Regions from separate parts of the Streptomyces sp. CY-1 genome, predicted to be linked through region 2. Evidence: riboswitches for the same ligand, from Rfam matches in the RefSeq annotation. Region 2 holds a riboswitch; each other region holds the start of a gene.
The links. A riboswitch is a leader RNA that binds a small molecule or an ion and turns the genes downstream of it on or off. The one in region 2 is predicted to bind cyclic di-AMP.
Positions count from the first base shown of each region.

Region 1: linked by a shared signal. The riboswitch ahead of ACK1X7_RS34625 (M23 family metallopeptidase) and the one ahead of ACK1X7_RS28995 (C40 family peptidase) in region 2 are both predicted to bind cyclic di-AMP.
Region 3: linked by a shared signal. The riboswitch ahead of ACK1X7_RS24495 (M23 family metallopeptidase) and the one ahead of ACK1X7_RS28995 (C40 family peptidase) in region 2 are both predicted to bind cyclic di-AMP.

Region 1 covers NZ_CP178393.1:8,046,498-8,053,981, reverse strand. Annotated here, with positions in the region: gene ACK1X7_RS34630 (GntR family transcriptional regulator) at 1-676, opposite strand, end outside; gene ACK1X7_RS34625 (M23 family metallopeptidase) at 915-1,709, opposite strand; cyclic di-AMP (ydaO/yuaA leader) riboswitch at 1,724-1,887, opposite strand; gene ACK1X7_RS34620 (M16 family metallopeptidase) at 2,186-3,568, opposite strand; gene ACK1X7_RS34615 (M16 family metallopeptidase) at 3,589-4,959, opposite strand; gene ACK1X7_RS34610 (DNA gyrase/topoisomerase IV subunit A) at 5,273-7,484, shown strand, end outside.
Region 2 covers NZ_CP178393.1:6,733,047-6,740,530, reverse strand. Annotated here, with positions in the region: gene pcrA (DNA helicase PcrA) at 1-649, opposite strand, end outside; cyclic di-AMP (ydaO/yuaA leader) riboswitch at 823-993, shown strand; gene ACK1X7_RS28995 (C40 family peptidase) at 1,001-2,170, shown strand; gene ACK1X7_RS28990 (L,D-transpeptidase) at 2,295-3,089, opposite strand; gene ACK1X7_RS28985 (hypothetical protein) at 3,212-3,565, opposite strand; gene ACK1X7_RS28980 (C40 family peptidase) at 3,900-4,928, shown strand; gene ACK1X7_RS28975 (SDR family NAD(P)-dependent oxidoreductase) at 5,170-6,183, shown strand; gene ACK1X7_RS28970 (Uma2 family endonuclease) at 6,266-6,844, opposite strand; gene ACK1X7_RS28965 (hypothetical protein) at 6,909-7,484, opposite strand, start outside.
Region 3 covers NZ_CP178393.1:5,702,634-5,710,117, forward strand. Annotated here, with positions in the region: gene ACK1X7_RS24480 (hypothetical protein) at 66-401, shown strand; gene ACK1X7_RS24485 (hypothetical protein) at 849-1,148, shown strand; gene ACK1X7_RS24490 (aldo/keto reductase) at 1,229-2,173, opposite strand; gene ACK1X7_RS24495 (M23 family metallopeptidase) at 2,389-3,579, opposite strand; cyclic di-AMP (ydaO/yuaA leader) riboswitch at 3,591-3,725, opposite strand; gene ACK1X7_RS24500 (PP2C family protein-serine/threonine phosphatase) at 4,008-5,369, opposite strand; gene ACK1X7_RS24505 (DUF6227 family protein) at 5,886-6,656, opposite strand; gene ACK1X7_RS24510 (hypothetical protein) at 7,165-7,484, shown strand, end outside.

The DNA.
Region 1 (7,484 bases), 1.3 Mb from region 2:
CGAGCGCCCGCGCCCGGTCGGCGTCGCCGCGCGCCACCGCGTCCACCAGTGCGCCGTGCTCCGCCCAGGACTCCACGGCCCGCGCGGCCGGGTCGGGGTGCCGGGCGCCCCCGGGCGATGTGGCGTGCGGTACGGGCTGCGGCGCGGGAGCGGCCGCGTACACCCAGGCGGTCTTGCGGCGCAGTTGGACGAGCATCGCGGCCAGGCTCGGGCTGCCGGACGCCTGGGCGAGCGTCTCGTGGAACCAGTCGCCCAGCGGCGGCAGTTCGCCGAGCCGGCCGTGCTGGGCCCGCTCCCGGCCGAGCCGGACCAGCCCGCGCAGCACCTTCAGATGGGCCTCGGTGCGGCGCTGTGCGGCCCGTGCGGCGCCCAGCGGCTCCAGCAGTGCCCGGATGTCCAGCAGATCGGCCGCCTCGCGCTCGGAGGGCTGGGCGACGCAGGCCCCCGCGTGCCGCCGGGTCGTCACGAAGCCCTCGGACTCCAGGGTGCGCAGGGCCTCGCGGACCGGCACCCGCGAGACGCCGTAGCGCCGGGCGAGAAGTTCCTCGGTGAGCCGGCTGCCGGGCCGATATGTGCCGGAGACGATGTCGTCGCGAATCGCCGTGCACACCGCATGCGCCGAAATCCGGCGACCGCCCTGGACCTCGGTCGTATCCCCGCTCACTTCCGGTCCCATATTGTCGAAACCTCCGCCTTAACGCCCGCGAAACGCATCCATGGAACGCGCATTGAACGACTCTATTCCAATCGGACGTCTTTTCCGATGGCGGAGTGCATTTCATGGATATTTTTTGGTCAGCGGGCGGCGGCACGCCGAAGGCCCCGTCCGGTGGACGGGGCCTTCTCGGATTCTCGCGGGACCGCGGGCGTGCGCGGAGTCCCGCGGGGCCGGACGTTCGCGGAGTGCCGCGAGATCAGACGTTGACGCCGTGCGAGCGCAGATACGCCAGCGGGTCGATGTCCGAGCCGTAGTCCGGGCTGGTGCGGGCCTCGAAGTGCAGATGCGGTCCGGTCACGTTGCCGGTGGCGCCCGACAGGCCGATCTGCTGGCCGGGGGTGACCTTCTGGCCGACCGAGACGCTGATCGACGACAGGTGGCCGTACTGGGTGTAGGTGCCGTCGTTCATCTTGATGACGACGTTGTTGCCGTAGGAGCCGCCCCAGCCCGCCTCGACGATCTCGCCCATGCCCACGGAGTGCACCGAGGTGCCGGAGGAGGCGTGGAAGTCGATGCCGGTGTGGCTGCCGGAGGACCACAGTCCGCTGGACGCGTGGTAGCCGGTGGAGACGTAGGAGCCGCTGATCGGCGTCTCGAAGGTGTTGAGGCGCTTGCGCTCGGCCTCGCGCGCCGCGCGCTCCTTGGCCTCACGCTCGGCCTTGGCCCTCTTCTCCGCGGCCTCCGCCTTTCTGGCGGCCTCCTGGCGGGCGATCGCCTCCGCCTTGGCCTTGGCGGCGGCCTGCGCGGCGGCGGTCTCCTGGGACTGCGCCTGGGCCTCGATCTGGTCCGCGATCCCGTCGCCGATCACGATCGCCTGGGTCAGACCGGTCTGCTGGGGGCTGGGGCCCGTGTCGGCCGCGAACGCCTGTCCGGTGATCCCGGCGACGACGCCCGAGGCGACGGTGGTGATGCCCACGACGTTCGCGCCGGTGCGGACGTTGACCTTGGTGGTCCGGCGGTGTTTCCCGGTGGCAGTGCGGGTGGACGCCATACTGAGGCGCACTCCTTTCCTTCCTTCTCGCCTACCGGGTTAGCTGACGGGTTCGGAGCAGGAAGGTCTCCTACGGACTCCTCCCCCGGCCGGGGAAGGCGCCCGATTCACCCCTGGGGACGTGTGGGTCCCCGGCTCCCCTGGCTCGCGCCGTACGGGGACTCGGCGATGACTGTCCGTGCCGCGGATGCGGCGGGTTGCTGGCGAACAGCCGGACTGACGCTAAACGGGCCCGCTTTCGATCACCAAACGGTTCCGGTTTTTTGTTGCTCTCCCCACAAACCAAACAAGCTGTCACTGCCGCAAATCGGGCATGAAGGAAGGACCCCGGCACCCTTACGGGGGCCAGGGCCCTTCCGCTGTGAACTCGTCGACCGGACCGGCTGCCGGACCGTCAGCCAACCCGGATCGTCGGTGAGCCGGCCGGATCGCGGGTTCTTGGATCGGATCCGGCCAACCGGCCAACTCGAAGCGGCTCAGCCGGAGATGACGCTCACCTCGCCGATGCCCAGCGCCCGGACCGGCTCCTCGATCGCCGAGGCGTCCCCGACCAGCACCGTGACCAGCCGGTCCGCCGGGAAGGCGGACACCACCGCGGCGGTCGCCTCCACCGTGCCGGTCTCCGCGAGGCGGGCGTACAACTGCGCCTGGAAATCGTCCGGAAGGTGCTGCTCGACCTGGTCGGCGAGGGTGCCCGCGACGGACGCCGCCGTCTCGTACTTCAGCGGGGCGACGCCCACCAGGTTCTGCACCGCGACATCGCGCTCCTCGTCGGTGAGCCCCTCCTCCTTCAGCGTGCGCAGCACCTTCCAGAGGTCCTCCAGCGCGGGCCCGGTGACCTCGGTGGCCACCGAGCCGCTGATCGCCAGCATGGCGGCGCCCGCGGAGCCGCCCGAAGGCGCCGGGGGCGCGGAGCGCAGCACCTGGCCGAAGGCGCGCACCCCGTAGGTGTAGCCCTTCTCCTCGCGCAGCACACGGTCGAGGCGGGAGGTGAGAGTGCCGCCCAGGCAGTACGTGCCGAGCACCTGCGCGGGCCAGACCCGGTCATGGCGGTCGGCGCCGACGCGCCCGATGAGCAACTGGGTCTGCACCGCGCCCGGCCGGTCGACGATCACCACACGGCCGAGGTCGTCGGCGACGATCGGGGGAACCGTGCGCGGCACGCCCGCCCCGCCCGTCCAGGCGCCCAGGGTGTCGGCGAGCGCCCCGTCGAGGTCGACCCCGGTGAGGTCGCCCACGATGACGGCGGTGGCCGTGGAGGGGCGGACATGCGCCTCGTAGAAGGCGCGCACGGCCGCGGCGTCGATGCCCTCGATGGTCTCCTGGGTGCCCTGGCGCGGCCGGGACATCCGCGACTCGGCCGGGAAGAGGGCCGCGGAGAGGGCCATCGAGGCGCGGCGGGCCGGGTTGGCCAGCTCATGGGGGATCTCGTCCAGCCGGTTGCGCACCAGCCGCTCGACCTCGCCGTCCGGGAAGGCGGGGGCGCGCAGGGCGTCGGCCAGCAGCCCGAGCGCCTTGGGCAGCCGGGAGACCGGGACCTCCAGGGAGACACGGAGGCCGGGGTGGTCGGCATGCGCGTCCAGCGTGGCGCCGCAGCGCTCGAGCTCGGCGGCGAACTCCTCGGCGTCGTGCTTGTCGGTGCCCTCCGACAGGGCGCGCGCCATGATCGTGGCGACGCCTTCGAGCCCGGCCGGCTCGGCGTCCAGCGGCGCCTCCAGATTGATCTCGACGGCGACGACCTGCTGGCCGGGTCGGTGGCAGCGCAGCACCGTAAGGCCGTTGGGCAGCTCACCGCGCTCGGGGGCCGGGAACGCCCACGGCTTGGGCGCGCCGCCCTTGGGCTGCGGGTGGAAGGTCATGGTCGCGGTGACGGCGTCGCTCACTGGGCCGCCTTCCCTTCTGCGTCGGTCTCGGCGGCTTCGGCGGTGTCGGCTGCGTCCTCGGCGCCCTCGACGGGCTCGTAGACCAGCACGGCGCGGTTGTCGGGGCGCAGCCGCGCCGCGGCCACGGCCCGCACCTCCTCGGCGGTGATGTCGAGCACCCGCTCCACGGCGGTCAGCGCGAGCTGCGGGTCGCCGAAGAGCACCGCGTACCGGCAGAGCTCGTCGGCCCGGCCGCCGACCGTGGCCAGCCGGTCCAGCCACTCGCGCTCGATCTGCGCCTGCGCCCGCTCCATCTCCTGCGGGGTCGGCCCCTCCTCGGCGAAGCGGGCCAGCTCCTCGTCGACGGCGGTCTCGATGGCGGGCACCTCGACGCCGCCGGAGGTCTTCACGTCCAGCCAGCCCAGCGAGGGGGCGCCGGACAGCCTCAGCAGGCCGAATCCGGCGGCTACGGCGGTGCGGTCGCGGCGCACCAGGCGGTTGTGGAGCCGGGAGGACTCCCCGCCGCCGAGGACGGTCAGCGCCAGATCGGCGGCGTCGGACTCACGGGTGCCGTCGTGGGGCAGCCGGTAGGCGGCCATCAGGGCGCGGGCCGGGACCTCCTCCTCCACGACCTCGCGCAACTGGTCGCCGATCACCTCCGGGAGCGTGCCGTCCCGGGGCGGGCGCTTGCCGTCGTGGGAGGGGATGGAGCCGAAGTACTTCTCGATCCAGGCGAGCGTCTGCTCGGGGTCGATGTCGCCGACGATCGACAGCACGGCGTTGTTCGGGGCGTAGTAGGTGCGGAAGAACTCCCGCGCGTCCTCCAGGGAGGCCGCGTCCAGGTCGGCCATGGAGCCGATCGGGGTGTGGTGGTACGGATGGCCCTCGGGGTACGCCATGGAGACGAGCTTCTCGAAGGCGGTGCCGTACGGCACGTTGTCGTACCGCTGGCGGCGCTCGTTCTTGACGACGTCGCGCTGGTTCTCCAGACTCTCCTCGTCCAGCGCGGTCAGGAGGGACCCCATTCGGTCGGCCTCCAGCCACAGGGCGAGCTCGACCTGGTGGGCGGGCATGGTCTCGAAGTAATTGGTGCGCTCGAAGCTGGTCGTGCCGTTGAGCGAGCCGCCGGCCCCCTGCACCAGCTCGAAGTGGCCGTTGCCGGTCACCTGCGCCGAGCCCTGGAACATCAGGTGCTCGAAGAGGTGAGCCAGGCCGGTGCGCCCCTTGACCTCATGGCGCGAGCCGACGTCGTACCACAGACAGACCGCGGCGACCGGGGTCAGATGGTCCTCGGAGAGCACCACGCGCAGGCCATTGGCCAGGCGGTGCTCGGTCGCTTTCAGGCCGCCGGAGCCGGCCTGCTGCGTGGCCGTGTGACCCATGGGCATGTACGTCCCTTCGATCGCGTGATGGAGCGCGTGCCAGCCGCATGCGCAGCGCTTCTGTCACTGTATGCAAGGGGACGGACATCTGGCGAAGTTCCGGTCCGTTCCCGTCCTCCCGAGCTGCCCCGAACCGTTTCCGCGGCCTCTCGGGCGCCGGACCTCGCCCTTCGAGGGGCCGTGATACGGGGCCGCCGGGCCCGGTTTCGGAGCCCGCTCCGGCCCTTGCCACCCCGGCCCGTTCCACACTTGTCGGCGGCGCGGGCCACAATGGTCGGCGTCAGATCCCGTATCGGCAGTTGAAGGAGCCGCAAGCGCGATGGCCCGCCGCCGCACGAAGACCCCGCCGCCGGACGACTTCGAGGAGCGCATCCTCGACATCGACGTCGTCGACGAGATGCAGGGCTCCTACCTCGAGTACGCCTACTCGGTCATCTACTCGCGCGCGCTGCCCGACGCCCGAGACGGGCTGAAGCCCGTGCACCGCCGCATCCTCTACCAGATGAACGAGATGGGGCTGCGCCCCGAGCGCGGCTTCGTCAAGTGCGCCCGTGTCGTCGGTGAGGTGATGGGAAAGCTCCATCCGCACGGCGACGCGTCGATCTATGACGCGCTGGTGCGCATGGCGCAGCCGTTCTCCATGCGCCTGCCGATGGTCGACGGCCATGGGAACTTCGGCTCCCTGGGCAACGACGACCCGCCCGCCGCGATGCGGTACACCGAGTGCCGGATGGCGTCGGCGACCTCGCTGATGACGGAGTCGATCGACGAGGAAACGGTCGACTTCTCACCGAATTACGACGGCAGTGAGCAGGAGCCGGTCACCCTCCCCGCCGCCTATCCGAACCTGCTGGTCAACGGCACGTCCGGGATCGCGGTCGGCATGGCGACCAATATGCCGCCGCACAACCTGGGCGAGGTCATCGCCGCCGCCCGCCATCTGATCAGGCACCCGGGCGCCGACCTCGACACCCTGATGCGCCATGTGCCGGGCCCCGACCTGCCCACCGGCGGCCGGATCGTCGGCATGAGCGGCATCCGGGACGCCTACGAGACCGGGCGCGGCACCTTCAAGATCCGCGCCACGGTGGCCGTGGAGGACGTGACGGCCCGCCGTAAGGGCCTCGTCGTCACCGAGCTGCCCTTCGCCGTGGGGCCCGAGAAGGTCATCTCCAAGATCAAGGACCTGGTCGGCGCGAAGAAGCTCCAGGGCATCGCGGACGTCAAGGACCTCACCGACCGCGAGCACGGGCTGCGGCTGGTCATCGAGATCAAGAACGGCTTCAACCCCGAGGCCGTGCTGGAGCAGCTCTACAAGCTCACGCCGATGGAGGAGTCCTTCGGCATCAACAATGTGGCGCTGGTGGACGGCCAGCCGCTCACGCTGGGGCTCAAGGAGCTGCTGGAGGTCTATCTCGACCACCGCTTCAACGTGGTCCGGCGGCGCAGCGAGTTCCGCCGCACCAAGCGGCGCAACCGGCTGCACCTGGTCGAGGGTCTGCTGGTGGCCCTCCTCGACATCGACGAGGTCATCCGCCTCATCCGGCAGAGCGACAACGCGGCGGAGGCCAAGCGGTCCCTCATCGAGCGCTTCGGCCTCTCCGACGTCCAGACGCAGTACATCCTGGACACTCCGCTGCGCCGGCTGACCAAGTTCGACCGGCTGGAGCTGGAGTCGGAGCGCGACCGGCTCAACACCGAGATCGAGGAGCTGACCCGGATCCTCGACTCCGACGCCGAGCTGCGCAAGCTGGTCTCCGGCGAACTGGCCGCGGTGGCCAAGAAGTTCGGCACCCCGCGCCGCACGGTACTGCTGGAGTCGTCGAACGCACCGGTGACGGCGGTGCCGCTGGAGGTCGCGGACGACCCCTGCCGGGTGCTGCTGTCCTCCACCGGGCTGCTGGCCCGCACCGCCGACGGCGAGCCGTTCCCGGTCGAGGGGAAGGCCAAGCGCGCCAAGCACGATGTGATCCTCTCGGCGGTCCCGGCGACGGCCCGGGGCTCCGTGGGGGCGGTGACCTCGACCGGGCGGCTGCTGCGGCTCACGGTGATCGACCTCCCGATGCTCCCGGAGTCGGCCGGGCCCCCCAATCTGGCGGGCGGCGCGCCCATCGCCGAGTTCCTCTCCCTGGAGGAGGACGAGGAGCTGATCTGCCTCACCACCCTGGACGAGTCCTCACCGGGGCTCGCGATCGGCACGGAGCAGGGCGTTGTCAAGCGCGTGGTCCCCGACTACCCGGCCAACAAGGACGAGTTGGAGGTCATCGGCCTCAAGGAGGGCGACCGGATCGTGGGCGCGGTGGAGCTGCGCACCGGCGAGGAGGATCTGGTCTTCATCACCGACGACGCCCAGTTGCTGCGCTACGCGGCGAGCCAGGTGCGGCCGCAGGGGCGCGCCGCGGGCGGTATGGCGGGCGTCAAGCTCGGCTCCGGCGCCAAGGTGATCTCGTTCACGGCCGTCGACCCGGCGAGCGACGCGGTGGTCTTCACGGTCGCGGGCTCGAGCGGCACGCTCGATGACTCGGTACAGC
Region 2 (7,484 bases):
TCTTCAGGTTGGAGATCTTGGCGCTGAAGGACTTCGGCGGGAACCGCTTGGGGTCGAGATCCAGATCCCGGCAGACCAGCGACATCAGCCGCTTGGAGTCGGCGGCGTCGTAGATCGAGAACGACGAGGTGAAGCCGAGCTTCTTGGATTCGCGGCGCAGGATGCGGACGCAGGCGCTGTGGAAGGTGGAGACCCACATGGCGTTCGCCCGCGGGCCGACGAGCTCCTCCACCCGCTCCTTCATCTCGCCCGCCGCCTTGTTGGTGAAGGTGATGGCGAGGATCTGGCCGGGGTGCGTGCCGCGGGCGCCGAGCAGATAGGCGATGCGGTGGGTGAGCACCCGGGTCTTGCCGGAGCCGGCGCCCGCGACGATCAGCAGTGGCGAGCCGGTGTGCTCCACGGCGGCTCTCTGCTGCTCGTTCAACCCCTCGAGCAGGGCGGACGGGTCCACGACGGGCCGCGCCGCGCCGTCCCGATAGTGCGCCTCCCGGGGCACGGGCGCGTCGAAGCCGCCGCTGAAGAGGTGATGCGGCACGTCCTCGGCGCCATCGGGGCCGGGGTGCGCCGAATCCTCGGGCGGCGGCGGTGGCTCCTCGTTCGAAGGAGGCCCGAGGTCCGCCAGGAAGCTGTCGTCAAAGAGGCTGCTCATCGCTCCCCGAGTCTAGGCCGCCCCACTGACAGCCGGTGCCCGAACATCACGAAACGGTTTCGGGCAAAACGGCCACCAGTCTTCACAGGAGCCCCACGTGTTGGCTACCGTCCTGCGTCAGGCGGCCCGGAAGATCCGTCGGCGAACCACGTCGGCACGGGCGGCCTCCGCCGAGTCCGGTACCGCCGTGAGGCGCCCGGAGCCGGGGACCCGACAACGCGACACCGGGGTGAATCGGCCCGAAGCGGCGTGGCACACAAGTGCCGCCCGGACACGGCCGTAGGGCAACCTTCCGTACCGCCCGAACCCGACAGCTAACCCGGTAGGCGGTCCACGGAAGGAGCGCCTCCGTTGGCGTCGCACCGCAAGCCGCGGAGCCGGATACCGGCCCCGCTCACCGGCCACGGCCGCCGTACGGCCGTCGGGTTCACCACGGCCGCCCTCGCATCCGTCACCCTCCTCTCCCAGACGGCCAACGCCGCGCCGGGCGACGACCCCAAGCCGGCCACCCAGTCGATCGACAAGGTCAAGGAGAAGGTCGACACCCTCTACCACCAGGCGGAGAGCGCCACCCAGCGCTACAACGCCGCCAAGGAGCGCGCCGATCAGCAGCGCGCCAAGGTCGACAAGCTGCTGGACTCCGTCGCCCAGCGCACCGAGAAGCTCAACGAGGCGCGGCGCACGCTCGGCGCCTACGCCACCGCCCAGTACCGCGACGGCGGAATGGCCCGCTCGGCCGCGACGCTGCTGTTCTCCAACGATCCGCAGGACGTCTTCGACCAGTCGCATCTGATCGACCGGCTGACCGGTCGGCAGAAGCAGGCCGTCGACGACTTCCAGAAGCAGCAGGCGAGCGCCGCCAAGGAGCGCGGTAAGGCCGGCGAGAGCCTCGCCTCGCTGACCGCGTCGCAGAAGCAGCTCAAGACCCAGAAGAAGACCGTCCAGGACAAGCTGACCGAGGCCCGGCGGCTGCTGGCGAATCTGACCGCCAAGGAGAAGGCGCGACTGGCGGCGATCGAGAAGAAGAAGGCGGAAGAGGCCCGCCGTAAGGCGGCCGCGCTCGCCGAGAAGCAGCGCCAGGAGGCCGCGCGCAAGAAGCAGCAGGAACAGCGGGAGCAGCAGAACGGAGACAGCGGCTCCGGTTCGACGACGCCCTCGGCCCCGGCCAACAGCTCCAAGGCGGCCCAGGCCATCGCCTTCGCGAAGTCGCAGCTCGGCAAGCCGTATGTCTGGGGCGCCACCGGCCCCAGCTCCTTCGACTGCTCAGGGCTGACGCAGGCGGCCTGGAAGTCGGCCGGGATCTCGCTGCCGCGCACCACCTGGGACCAGGTGAAGGTCGGTACGCGCGTCTCGACGTCCGAACTCCAGCCGGGCGATCTGGTCTTCTTCTACGACGACATCAGCCATGTCGGCCTCTACATCGGCGACGGGATGATGATCCACGCGCCGAAGCCGGGCGATGTGGTGAAGAAGGCGCCGATCACCGAGATGCCGATCTACGGGAGCGTGCGGCCCGCGTAGGGCACGCGGGCCGTGTGAAGGACGCGGGGTGAAGGACACGGGGCCGTGCGGGCCCCTGGTGTGCCGCTGCCCGGGGCCGGGGCCCCGGGCAGCGGCATCGTCATGTCATCGGCGCGGGTGCCGCTCACGTGCCGGGCTTGCGCCCGTAGACGTACACGTCGTCGCCGTTCTTCAGCAGGCTCCAGTACTTCTTGGCCTCGCCCGTGCGCATGTTGACGCAGCCGTGGGAACCGGGCGGGGACCATACGCTCCCGGCGATCGAGTGGAACGCCTGACCGCCGTCGAAGAACTGGCTGTAGGGCATGGCGACCTTGTAGAGCGTCGACCAGTGGTTGACGTCGCGCCAGTAGATCTTCTTCAGCCCGGTGCGGGTCTCGAAGCCGTTCCGCCCGGACCGCACCGGCACCGGCCCGTAGACCAGCCGGGAGCCGTCCTGGATCCAGCTCAACTGCCGGGTGAGGTCGACGCAGGCGATGCGGCCCTTGTTGGTCGGGCACTTCTTCGCCGCGTTCGGGTCGTGTCCGGCGGCCTTCTGGGTGTTGATCAGGCTCATCACGCCCCAGGTGATCGGGCCCGCGTAGCCGATCGTCGGGCTGATGCCGTGGTTGACCTGGAACTTCTGGATCGCGAGACAGTCCGCCCGCGACTGCCGCCCGTCCACGGGGCGGCCCAGGAACCGCTCGGCCTGCCTCTGGTACGGCCCCACGCTGGTCGTACACGATGACGCGGCCATCGTCGCCGGTGTCACCGATCCGGCCGACCTGCCCAGCGGCCGTGGCTGGGCCGGCCGTGCCTGAGCCTGTGCCGGACCGGCGACGGCGACCGCGAGCGGCACCGTCATCCCCGCCAGCCCCAGCACGAGACCCGCGCGCCGGCTCTGCCGGCTCTGCCTGCTTCTGACTGCCCCCACTGCCCCCATGGCCACTCCTCTCGACTGCCTCGCTCTTTTACCAGGACAGCTCGCGAGTGCAAACGGTTGCCTCAGGATCGCGCCGAAAAGGTGTCGGAATTGTCTCGGGATTACCTCAGATGATCAGCTCGTCAGGTCCACAACACGGCGATGAAAATGTTTGCCGTTGTCAAGGCACCCACCGCGCCGAAGGCGGCAGACTCTACCTTCTCCTCGTCGCGCTTCACATACACCAGGCCGAGGACCACGATCAGCAGCGCCAGCTTCACACCGATCTTGATGTTGTTGACACTGTTGTCGTCGGCCTGATTGAGCCCGACCAGCGCCGCGCCGGTGACCAGCATGGTCAGCGCGCCGTGCAGCATCGCCGGGGTCATCCGGGCCTCGCCCGCGCCCATTGCCTTGAGCTGTGAGAAGAAGCCGCCGAGCAGTGCGCCGATGCCGACGATGTGCAGGCCGACGAACACGTGAATGAGTACGTCCATGGCTCCGGAGACTAACCGCGCGCATATCATCACCCGGCACTCGGGTGGGCCCCTATCGGCGCTTCGGTCACGGCAGCCCCACACTCCCGCCCACCCCACTCGCCGGGCGATCAGCCACCGTCACGGGTGCGACGAAATCCGTGCACTCCCGTTCAATCCCCCGCATGGACCCCACTTTCCGGCCTAACTTCCTTCTCCAGGTGGCAGTCCGCTTCCCGTCAACTGAGGGTCCCCGCCTCACGGCGGACTGCCACCTGTCCGTCCGTTCCCCATGAGGGTCCAGGATCAGCGTAATGTCCTGGAATGCCCAAGAAAGACCAGGTGAACCGCCGCAGTGGCGTCGCACAGGAAGCCCAAGCAGCGCTCGCTCACCAGCAGCACCGCCCGCGCGGCCGCGCTCCTCGCCCTCACCGGCGCCGCGTCCGTCACCCTCCTCGACGGCACCGGGCACGCCGAGAACCGCCTCACCCCCGCGCAGGTGAAGGCGAGGGTCGATCAGTACCAGCGGCAGGCCGAGGAGGCCACCGAGAGGTACAACGGCGCGAAGGACAAGGCCGACAAGGCCCGTGCGGCGCTGGACGCGCTGCGCGACCAGGCCGCCCGCCGCACCACCCGGCTCAACGCCGCGCGCAACGCCCTCGGCGCCTTCGCCACCGCCCAGTACCGCTCGGGGACGATCGCCCCGGCCCTCCAGCTCGCCCTGTCCTCCTCCCCCGGCCAGTACCTTCAGCGCGCCTCGCTCGCCGAGCGCGCGGGAAACCGCCAGGCCGCCCTGATCGCCTCCGTCGGCCGTCAGGAGCGGAAATTACGCCAGGTCCGCGGCGAGGCGGCCGACCGCCTCGCCGCTCTGCGCGCCTCCCAGACGGCGGCCGCCCACCACAAGCGGACCGTGCAGGAGAGGCTCGCCGCCGCCGATCGCCTCCTCGACCGGCTGACCCTCGAACAGCGGCAGCGCCTGCTGGCGGCCCGCGGCACCGACAAGGCCGGTGCCGACGGCACCGCCTCCCCCACCGAGGGCCGCGCGGCCCGCGCCGTCTCCTACGCCTACGCGGCCCTCGGCAAGCCGTACGTCTGGGGCGCCACCGGCCCCCACGGCTACGACTGCTCGGGGCTCACACAGGCCGCCTGGCGCGCCGCCGGGGTCGCCCTGCCCCGCACCACCTACACCCAGATCAACGCCGGGCGGCGCGTCACGCGCGACCAACTGGCCCCCGGCGACCTGGTCTTCTTCTACTCCGGCGTCAGCCATGTGGGCCTCTACATCGGCGACGGCCGCATCATCCACGCCCCGCGCCCGGGCGCCCCGGTCCGGGTGGCCTCCGTCGCCGACATGCCCTTCGCGGGGGCGGCCCGCCCGGCGTAGGCGTGCCGGGCGGGCGTAGGCGTGCCGGGCCGGTGTAGCCGCTCCGGGCCGGTCCCGGGCGGTCCCGCGTGACCCGTGGGCGTGGGTTCCGGGTTCGGCTGAGCGGCGATCTGTCGGCGGGGGACGGTGGATGACGGCGCTCTGTCGGTGGGGCGTCGGTAGCGGCCGTAAGGCTGACATGTGGCCGCGTCAGCCATATTCGGTCACCGGCCCGCCGCCCTTACGAACGCCAGGAGCCCCCATGCCTTCCACCGACTCGTCCGAAGCCCCGAACGATGCCTCGACCGCTTCATGGGACGTCCATCGGCTGCCGCGTGCCGACGGTAAGACCTTTCTGGTGACCGGAGGCAATGCCGGGATCGGGTACTTCGTCGCCGAACAGCTCGCCGGGACGGGAGCCACCGTCGTCCTCGGCAGCCGGGACGCGGACAAGGCGGACGCCGCCGCGGCCTCGATCCGCTCCCAGGTCCCCGACGCCCGGGTGCGGCATATCCGGCTGGATCTCGCCGACCTCGGCTCACTCAAAGCCTCCGCGGAAGCGCTGCGATCGGACCGTCTGGACGCGGTCGTCCACAACGCCGGGGTCAAGTTCGACCAGCCGCCGCGCCGTGAGACCGCGGACGGCCATGAGGCGATGTTCGGGATCAACCACCTCGGGCACTTCGCGCTGACCCACTGGCTGGCGCCCCTGCTCACCGCCGCCCCCGAGGGCCGGGTCGTCACCACGGGCAGCTTCGCGGCCACGTCCGAGCGGCTGGACCTGGACGACCTCGAAAGCACCCGGGACTACCGGCCGGACCGCACCTATGGACGGTCGAAGCTGGCCCAGATGCTCTTCGGCTTCGAACTCGACCGCCGGCTGAGGACGGGCGGCAGCACGGTGCGGAGCGTGGTCACCCATCCCGGTGGCGCGCTCGACTCCCTCACCCCGCCCCGCCCGCCCCTTCACACCCCCACGACCGGCGAACGGCTGCGCGGGCTGCCCGCCGGAATCCTCGTCCAGGGCAAGGAGGCAGCCGCCTGGAGTGCCGTACGGGCGGTCCTCGACCCGTCCGTCAGCGGCGGCCAACTCTGGGCCCCGAAGATCTTCGGCCTCCGCGGCACCCCCCGGCTCCGGCCCGTCCGCGGTCATCTGGCGGACGCGGAGGTCGCGGCCCGCCTGTGGTCGGCGAGCCGCGATCTGACGGGGGTCGAGCCGGAGTTCGGCCCGGGACGGCCGGGTTCCTCAGGCGCGGCTGCCGCCGTCCACCCGTAGCACCGTGCCGGTCACATAGGAGGCGCGGTCGCTGAGGAGCCAGGCGGCGCGGCCGATTCGGTGAGGCCGTTGACCGCGCGCTTCATGACGCGTAGTCCTTGAGTTCCTCTGTATCCAAGGTGATCCCGACCGGGTCGGGGAGCTCGACCGCTTCGCCGTACGTCCATACCCTCCTCATGCGGTACCTCCCGCGCTGCGGCTCGCTGTGGACGACCAGCGTGCACTCGTCGCGGTCGACAAGGAGGTAGACGGGGATTCCCGCTGCCGCGTAGCCATCAGGCTCGTCCACGCGGTCGCGCTGGTCCGTGTCCGCGTCGTTCGAGGTGACCTCGACGGCCATCAGGACGCCCTCGGTGTCCGACCACTCGCCATGCCCCGCGAAGTGCTTGCGGGGTGCCAGGGCGCCGTCCGGACGGGCACGCCCCTTGCGGTAGCTCTCGGCCTTCAGCCCCCGCTCCCGGTACAGCCGCAAGTCCGGACGATGCTGCATGCACTGATCCTGGACCCACATGATGATCTCGTCGTGATCCCCGTCCGGCACGGGCTTGACCTCTAGCTTTCCGTTGATGAATTCGAGCGTCACGGTTTCCGGCGCCGTGCGGGCGAGCTGCTCGAACTCCTCGATACTCATCTGCGGCCGGTCGGTGGTGCCAGGGGTCATGGGTTCGCCTCCTCGCCCCCATGGTGCCCCGACATCGGATGGCGCGTCCTGCAAGGTCATTCGCTCATCCTTTCGAATTGCGGGCGGCTGCTCGCAGCCGCCCGGCCCAGGCGCTGACGTCGACGCCGTCGAGATCGCCGGGCGAGGCGAGAGTCGCCTCGCCCCGGCAGGGGCGGCAGAGGCCCCCGGGGAGGGCGGCCGGGGGACCTGGGCGGCCGCAGTCCGTGCACTCCACGAGGCGGCTGATGGTGATCTCCGATCGCGGCTCCGGTGACGGTTCCGGCGGCAGCTTGGTCTCCAGACGGGTACGGGCCAGCGCGGCCGGGCTGTGTACCCACTGCGGCAACCCGGCCGTCAGCGCCTGGACGAGGTACGCGGGGTCGGCGTCGCGGGCCAGCCAGCCGGCGGCGAGAGGTTCGAGGCGGGCGCAGTCGGCGGCCGAGAGGGTCATCCGGGGATCGGTACGGCCCAGGGACGCGAGGGCGTTGTACGCGGGGGTCCTGGCGGGCGCCGGGGCGGGGATGGCTGCCGGGGCGGCGGCCGACGGCTCCGGTTCGGCTTCACCGCGTACGAACGCCTCCCACCACGCGTCCTCCCGCGCCGTCCGCGAGAAGAACGTACGCGTCACCCACCGCGCCCC
Region 3 (7,484 bases), 1.0 Mb from region 2:
GCATGTGTGGATGCGGATACACCGACGGTTCTCACGGCCCGTGTTTCTGTGGTGGCGGTGGCGCTGTGAGCGTACGTCCCCGTCTGCTGCCGTGGTCCGGTCCCGCAGGGCAGCGGTGTTATCTGGTCTCCGATGCGGACAGCACGGGCTACCTGTCGAAGCTGGCTGACGAAATGGAAGCGGTCCAGCTCCAGATGGGCACTGAACTCATCGGCCACGCCCGCCTGATGCTCAGCGACCGGAAAGCGGACGCCCGAGAGCTCCGCTACCTCTCGAACCGTCTGATCGAAGCGCTGCAAGACGCTCTCCGGATCTCGGAGAGTCGCGGCGGGCGTATCCCAACGCCCGACGAGGCCGAGAGTGACGGGCGGCTCGCACGGATGAGGGGGCGCAATGAGTGAGGTGCCAGGAGGCTGGCAGGTCGGTCCGGCCCCGGGGCGCGGTCTGCTTCGTACGAAGGGCGGCCTGCTTGAGCTGCCGCTTCACGTGCTCCGGCCCGGTCGCGCGTCTTTGGCATCTCTGGTGCTGACGGTGGTGGAAGCGGAGCAGTTGCACGCCGCCTTGTGCTACGCGCTTGGCGACGAGCCTGCACCCGAAAAAGCGCCGGAGTGCCGTCAGCCGGTCCGTTATCCAGGTGGCCGACAGAAGTACTGAGGCCGCGTGGCGGAATCCCACTTGAGTCGCGCGTGGCGTGGGAGTTGTTGTGGCAGTGCGGATGCGGTCGACTGGGGTGAGCCGGGACTGGGTCAACTCGGGTCACCCGCGTCCGTTTGGTGCTTGCGAGTCCGTTCGGAGCGCCTGCTGCGTAGGGTCGGAGCGAGGAGATCCTTGGAGTGGGAGGTAGTGGGATGGCTGGAGTGCCGACGGGGGTTGTGGCGGCGGGTGGGTTGGTTGGGGGGTATTCGGTGGCTCGGTGGACCAAGAGGCGGCCCTTGGGTGGGGTCGCGTTGGCCGCCGCCGGGGTCGTGGCCGCTCGGGGGTGGCGGGAGAAGGCGGGGAACGGGACGGCGGCCGCGCTCAGTGGGGCGTATGTGGCCGCCTTCGCCGGGTCGCATCCGCTCGCGAAGAAGATCGGGGCCTGGCCGTCCGTCTTTGCCGTCTCGGGTGGCGTTGCTCTCGCGTCCTGGGTGCTTGCTGATCGGCGGTAGGGGTCGTGGGCTTACGAGGGCGGGCTCGTCTGGTCTTGAGGGGCCCGCCCTCGTTGGGGGTTTGGCTGGGCGGCCGGCGCTCAGTCCGATGCCGAGGTCAGCAGGTCCAGTTCCGGCTTCGTCAGTTTGAGGTCGACCGATGCCAGCAGGGGCGGGAGTTGGTCGGTGGAGCTGGCGCTGGCCAAGGGGGCCGCGACCGTGGGCTGGGCGAGGAGCCAGGCCAGGGCGACCGTGGTGGGCTCGGTGGCGTGGTTGGCGGCGACGTCGTCCAGGGCGGCGAGGACCTTCTGGCCGCGCTCGGTCTCCAGGTGCTGGGCCGCGCCCGAGGAGCGGGGGCTGTCGACCGTCGTGCCCGGGCGGTACTTGCCGGTCAGGAAGCCGGACGCCAGGGAGTAGTACGGGATGGTCGCCAGGTGGTGGCGGGCGGCGACGTCGGCCAGCTCGCCCTCGAAGGTGTCGCGGGAGACCAGGTTGTAGTGCGGCTGGAGGGCGACATAGCGGGCCAGGCTCTCCTGGGTGGAGAAGGTCAGCAGGGCCTCCAGGCGCTCCGCGCTGACGTTGGACGCGGCGATCTCGCGGACCTTGCCCTCTCTGACCAGCTCGTCCAGGGTGCTGATGATCTCCTCCACCGGCACCGACGGATCGTCGTAGTGGGTGTAGTAGAGGTCGATGTAGTCGGTGCGCAGCCGCTGGAGGGACTCCTCGACGCCCGATTTGATGGCGGACGAGGTCAGACCGCGCGGCTCCGGGGAGCCGGCGCCCACCTTGGTGGCGAGGACGATGTCGGATCGGTTGCGCCGGGAGGCGAACCAGTTGCCGAGGATGGTCTCGGACTCGCCGCCCTCGTTGCCCGGCACCCACGCGGAGTACACATCGGCGGTGTCGATGAAATTGCCGCCCGCCGCGACGAAAGCGTCGAGCACCCTGAAGGACTCGGCCTCGTCGGCGGTCCAGCCGAAGACGTTCCCGCCCAGGGAGAACGGGAAGACGGACAGATCACCGATCTTCTGTGTGTTGTCAGCCATACGGTTTTACAACGAGTGGCCGGGCGGGGTTGTTCCTGGGGGTGGCCTCGGGCGGGGTGTTCCCTTGGGGGTCCCTGGGGGGGTCCTTGGGGGTCCTTGGGGGTCCTTGGGGGTCCTTGGGGGTCCTTGGGGGTGTTCCTGCGGGGCGGCCCGTCAGGGCGTAAACCGGCGGCCCTGGCGTCAAGGGGGGAGAGAGCGCCAGAGCCGCCGGCGTATCAGGGATTCATCCCGTGCTGGCGCAGCCAGGGCATCGGGTCGATCGGCGAGCCGCCGCCCGGCCGGACCTCGAGGTGGAGGTGCGGGCCGGTCACATTGCCGGTGGCGCCGACGCGGCCGATGACGTCGCCCGCCGTCACCTTGCCCGAGGTGACGACCATCGACGACAGGTGGCAGTACCAGATCTCGGTGCCGTCGCTGAGGGTCAGCACGATGCGGTAGCCGTACGAACCGGCCCAGCCCGCCTGGGTGATGGTGCCGCCGTGCACCGCCTTGGCCGGGGTGCCGGTCGGGGCGGCGAAGTCCTGGCCGGTGTGGTCGGCCGACCAGATGTCGCCCGCTTGGCCGAAACTCGCGGTCAGGGTGTACGAGCCGACGGGGAGGGTGTACGCGGCGGCGAGCCTGGCCTGGCGCTCGGCCGCGGCCTTCTTCTCGGCCGCCTCCTTCGCCCGCTGCTCGGCGGCCTTCTTCTCCGCCTCGGCCTTGGCCTTCCGCTGGGCGGCCACCTCCGCGGCCTGGTCGGACGCCTTCTTCGCGGCGGCCTTCGCCGCGGCGGTGCGGTTGTCCTCGTCCGCCGCGTTCTGCTGGTTCTCGGCCTGCTGGAGGATGCGGGCGCGCAGCGCCTCGCCCGCGTCGGTGGTGCCGCGCTGCTCGTCCGCGCTGGTCAGCCCGGCCTCGGAGAGGGGGGCGGCGGCCGTCTGCGGGTCACTGCTGTCGTCCGACGCCCAGGAGCCGATACCGGGCAGGTCCTTGGCGGCGGGCAGGCTGGCCTTGACCTCATCGGCGACATGGCCGAGATCCGGCATCGAAATGGGCGGCTTGGGACGGTCCTTGGCGCTGGCCATACCGCCCGCACCGACCGCCGCGATCACACCGACCCCGAGGACGGCGCCGCTGCGCGCCATGGTCCCGCCGCGCTGCTTGGCCACGCGGTGCCGGCCGCGTACGGGAGCGATGGACTCCTCGGTGGGGTTCCACTCCTCCCAGGGCTCGGTCTCGAATCCGGCACCCGGGCCCTCGAACGCGTCCCCATCCGCGTCCAGGTACCGATCGTCGGGGGCGAAGTGGCCGTCCCCGGAGCTCATCCCGCCGCCGGCATCGAAGCCGGGGCCGTAGGCGGTGGCGGTCCCCAAACCGCCTCCCCGTGTGCGATACGGGGCCTCGTCCAGGGCAGACCTATTGGACGCCACGGAGGCGCACTCCTTTCCTTCCTTCTCGCCTACCGGGTTAGCTGACGGGTTCGGAGCAGGAAGGTCTCCTACGGGTCACGTTCGACCCGATTCACCCCAAGGTGTTGGTTCCCCGGTTCCCTTGGTGCTGCTGGTGGTGCGGTACTGCCAGTGTGCGTACGGGATTCGGCGACGGCGCACGGTGCCGCCCTTGCGACGGTTGTGACGACCGCGCTGCGTTATCGAACGTTAATAGAGAGCGCGATGTGATTCCAAGCTGTTCTGAGGAATCCGCGCACCTTTGGCATGAACTTAGCGCTCAAGAAGGGACAAATAAGGGCGAGTCAACGCACTGGCCAAGGGTTCGTAAAAACGCATGCGGACCGATCGTGCAGCAATTGTTATGCGGAGGGGGCTCGGTCGACTACGCACCGTATGGACCCGGTCGGCTACGGACGGTGTGGGGGGTCGGCCTCCCCCGTATGGCCCGTGCGGTTCGCATCACCGTCGCCCTGCCCGTTCCCCCGTCCGTTCCCACGGGCCGCGGTCCGGCGGACCGCGAGCAGCGCCATGTCGTCCGATGTCCCGCCGTCCGTATGGCGCTCGACATCGGCCACCAACGCGTCCAGCAGCTCCTGCGGATCGGCGAAGCGACGGCCGCGCAGCCGCTGCTCCGGGTCGTAGAACTCGCCGTCGCGGTCCCGGGCCTCCGTCACCCCGTCCGTGAACAGCAGCAGCGTCTCCCCCTCCGCGAACCCCAGCTCCATCACCCGGTCCGGCCACCCCGCCAACTCCCCCATCCCCACCGGCAGCGCCGACGCCTCCGGCTCCAGGGCGCGCACCGCGCCGTCCTCCTCCATCAGCAGCGGCGCCGGATGGCCGCGATTGATCAGCCGCAGAGTGGAGTCGCCGCGCGGAATTTCGGCCACCACCGCCGTCGTGAACCCCTCGAACACCTCCAGGTCGGCCCGCCGGGCGCCCTCGCGCTGAAGCGCCCGCTCCAGGCGGCCCACGAGCGCCTCCAGGGTCGTCTCCTGCTCCGCCGCCTCCCGGAAGCAGCCGAGGAGGATCGCCACGACCTCCACGGCCCCCAACCCCTTGCCGCGTACGTCCCCGACGGTCAGCCGTACGCCGTGCGGAGTGTCCTGAACCGCGTACAGGTCACCGCCGATCGCCGCGTACTTCTCCGCCGGTACATAGCGCGCGGCGATCTCCAGTCCGGCCAGACGGGCGGGCGGCGCGGGCAGGACGGCGCGCTGGGCCGCCTCCGCCACTCCGCGCGCCGAGGCGAGCCGGTGGTAGCTGCGGCGTACGACACGGTTGATCGCCACCGCCAGCACGGTCACGGTGGCGACCGTGCCGATCTCGGTGGCCGCCTGGGTCGGGTCCTTCACCCCGTGCAACTCCGCCAGCAGACAGGTCGCGAGGACGGCGACGCAGGCCATGACGACGGTCTGGCGCAGCGGTAGGAGCGCCGCGGCGACCAGGGGGGCGGCGGCGAAGAAGGGCGAGGCGGTGTAGCCGGACGGGGTGGCCAGGTCGAAGCTGACGCCGGCGAGGATGAGGATGGCGGGAAGCCAGCGGGCCACCCGGCGGCCCGGCGGCCCCTGGCCGGCGTCCTCGGCCGAGCCGGGCCCCGCGGTGGGCCCGGTGAACCCGTCGGCGGAGGCGCCACCGGCCGCGGCGCCGGTGGCCATGAGCGTATGCAGGCGGGTGTGGCGGCGGTGGGTGTGCGGGCGGCTCAGCCGGGGCCAGGCCGTACGCCACTCCGTACGGGCGCCCGTACGAGCCCTGCTCCCTCGCACCCGCACCGGCTTCTCTCGCTTCCCTGGTCCGCGTCCCGCCGTCGTCACGGCGTCGCCGTCGCCGTCCTCGCCGTCCTCGCCGCCGTCGCCGCCGCCGTCGTCACCTTCGTCACCAGGCTTCCGGCTGACGGGCTGCCAGGCGAATCGGTGTCGGCCAAGCGGGTGCCGGACGGACGCCCGTGAGCGGGCCCGGCTCCGGCGCGTGCGAGGCGGGCACGCGACGGGCACGCGACGGGGGCACCGCGGGCAGACGAGGGGGCACTGCGGGCACGCGACGGGCGCGTGGCGGCGCGTCAGGGGCTGTGGGCGCGTCAGAGCCGACGAACGCCAGAGGCTACCCGGCGGGCGCGCTGCGGGCCCATCAGAGGCCACGAGGGCGTCAGCGGCCACGAGAGCGTCGGCGGCTACGGGCCCATCAGAGGTCGCGGAGCCGCCAGAGGTTACGGATGCGCCAGAGATTTACGGACGCTTCAGAGGTGACGGACGCGTCAGCGGCACCGACGCGTCAGCGGCACCGATGCGTCAGAGGTCGACGCCGAGCGCGCGGGCGTGGCGGTCCGCCGCCAGCTCCGCCGAGACCTCGTCGAGGTACACCTCGCACACCAGCCGTCCGTCCCGGGTGAGATTGTGCTCCAGCTCCCACAGCACGACCTCGTCCCCTCCCGCGAGCAGGAAGGCGTGCTCATAGAAGCGGCACCAGGTCGCGTCGGGGCCGCCGGAACGGCGCCGGGGCTTGGGCGCGAGGGCGATGTCATGGGCGAACGCGGTCGTCAGCAGCCGCTCGGTCTCCTCGCCCGGGCGGTCGGCGTTCTCCGCGCGGCGCAGGACACGACGGGCATGGTCGGCCGAATTGTCGGCCACATACGCACGGGAGCTCTCCAGGGGCTCGGCCGTGTGCAGCAGTTGGTCCGGCAGCCACAGCGGTAACCCGTCGAGCTCCTCCCAGCGGGCGCCGCCGAGGCGGTCATGGACGCGGCGCTCGGCCAGCGTCAGGGCGTCCTCGTCCGCGTAGAGCTCGTACAGCGGGCGACCGTCCTCGCCGGTGTTGTGCTCCAGTTCCCACAGCAGCAGGCTGCTGCCGTCGGGGAGCAGGAAGACATGCCGGTAGGTGCTGTAGCCAAGCTGGCCGCACCGCTCATTGCACTGTCGGCAGGACCGCAGCTCGGACTGGTGCATCAGGGCGCTCCGCGCCCGGGCCAGCACCGCCTCGCCGATCTCGAAGCCGTTCTGCGCACGGGCCAGCAGCCCGTCCATCAGCTCGGCCGGGGTCCCGTCCGCTCGTGAGTGCCCCATGTCTCTCCTCCCGCCTCCCGGCGTTGTTTCGCCGCGCCCCCCGGGCGACCACCTCGCGCACTTAGCGTAGCGGCGCGAACACGCGCCGCGCTGCGGTTCCGCGAAGCTGTCGGTGTGACTGTGCCTCACCCACTCCTGCGTCGTAGGGCTTGGATGTATCACTCGTCCGACCGGTCGAACAAGTACACGAGCGGGGCAGGGTGCGTCGGTCGGCCACCGTGGGCGCCGGGCCCCAGCGTCTCCAGGCCCCCTGCCGCGGAGCGTCTCGTAGTCGCTTCCTCTCATTCAATTAAAGGGATTCAGGTGTCCGCCGGGGCGAGAGGGGCCGAGCTGAGCCAAATGGTCCTTGTATTGGTCCCCCTTAGCGGGATTCTTGGAGAACACGCCCCGGAAGAGCAGCACTATGCCGGACGGGTGAAGCTGACTGGCGGCCCGAAGCCTTAACTGATGAGCTTCGTTGTGTCATGCGTCCGTGGAATTCGCGGAGCAACCCAGACGGAGGAATTAAGTGAACATCGGCAAGAAGGCGATTCTCCTGACCGCGGCCGCCGGCGCTCTGGTCATCGGTGGTGCCGGCGGTGCCCTGGCCAACAACAACGACGACTTCATCGTGCAGCTCAACCACTGCGACACGTCCACCGGTGCGACCACCAACACCGGCGGTGTCGCCCCCACCGGCGACCTCAACCTCGGCTCGGACTGCGTCAACTTCACCAACTCCCGCGGTTCGGTCATCCAGTCCAACGACTGCGACACGGCCACCGGTGTCACGCTGGTCACCGGCGCCGCCGCCCCGACCGGGGACACCAGCATCGGCTCCAAGTGCGC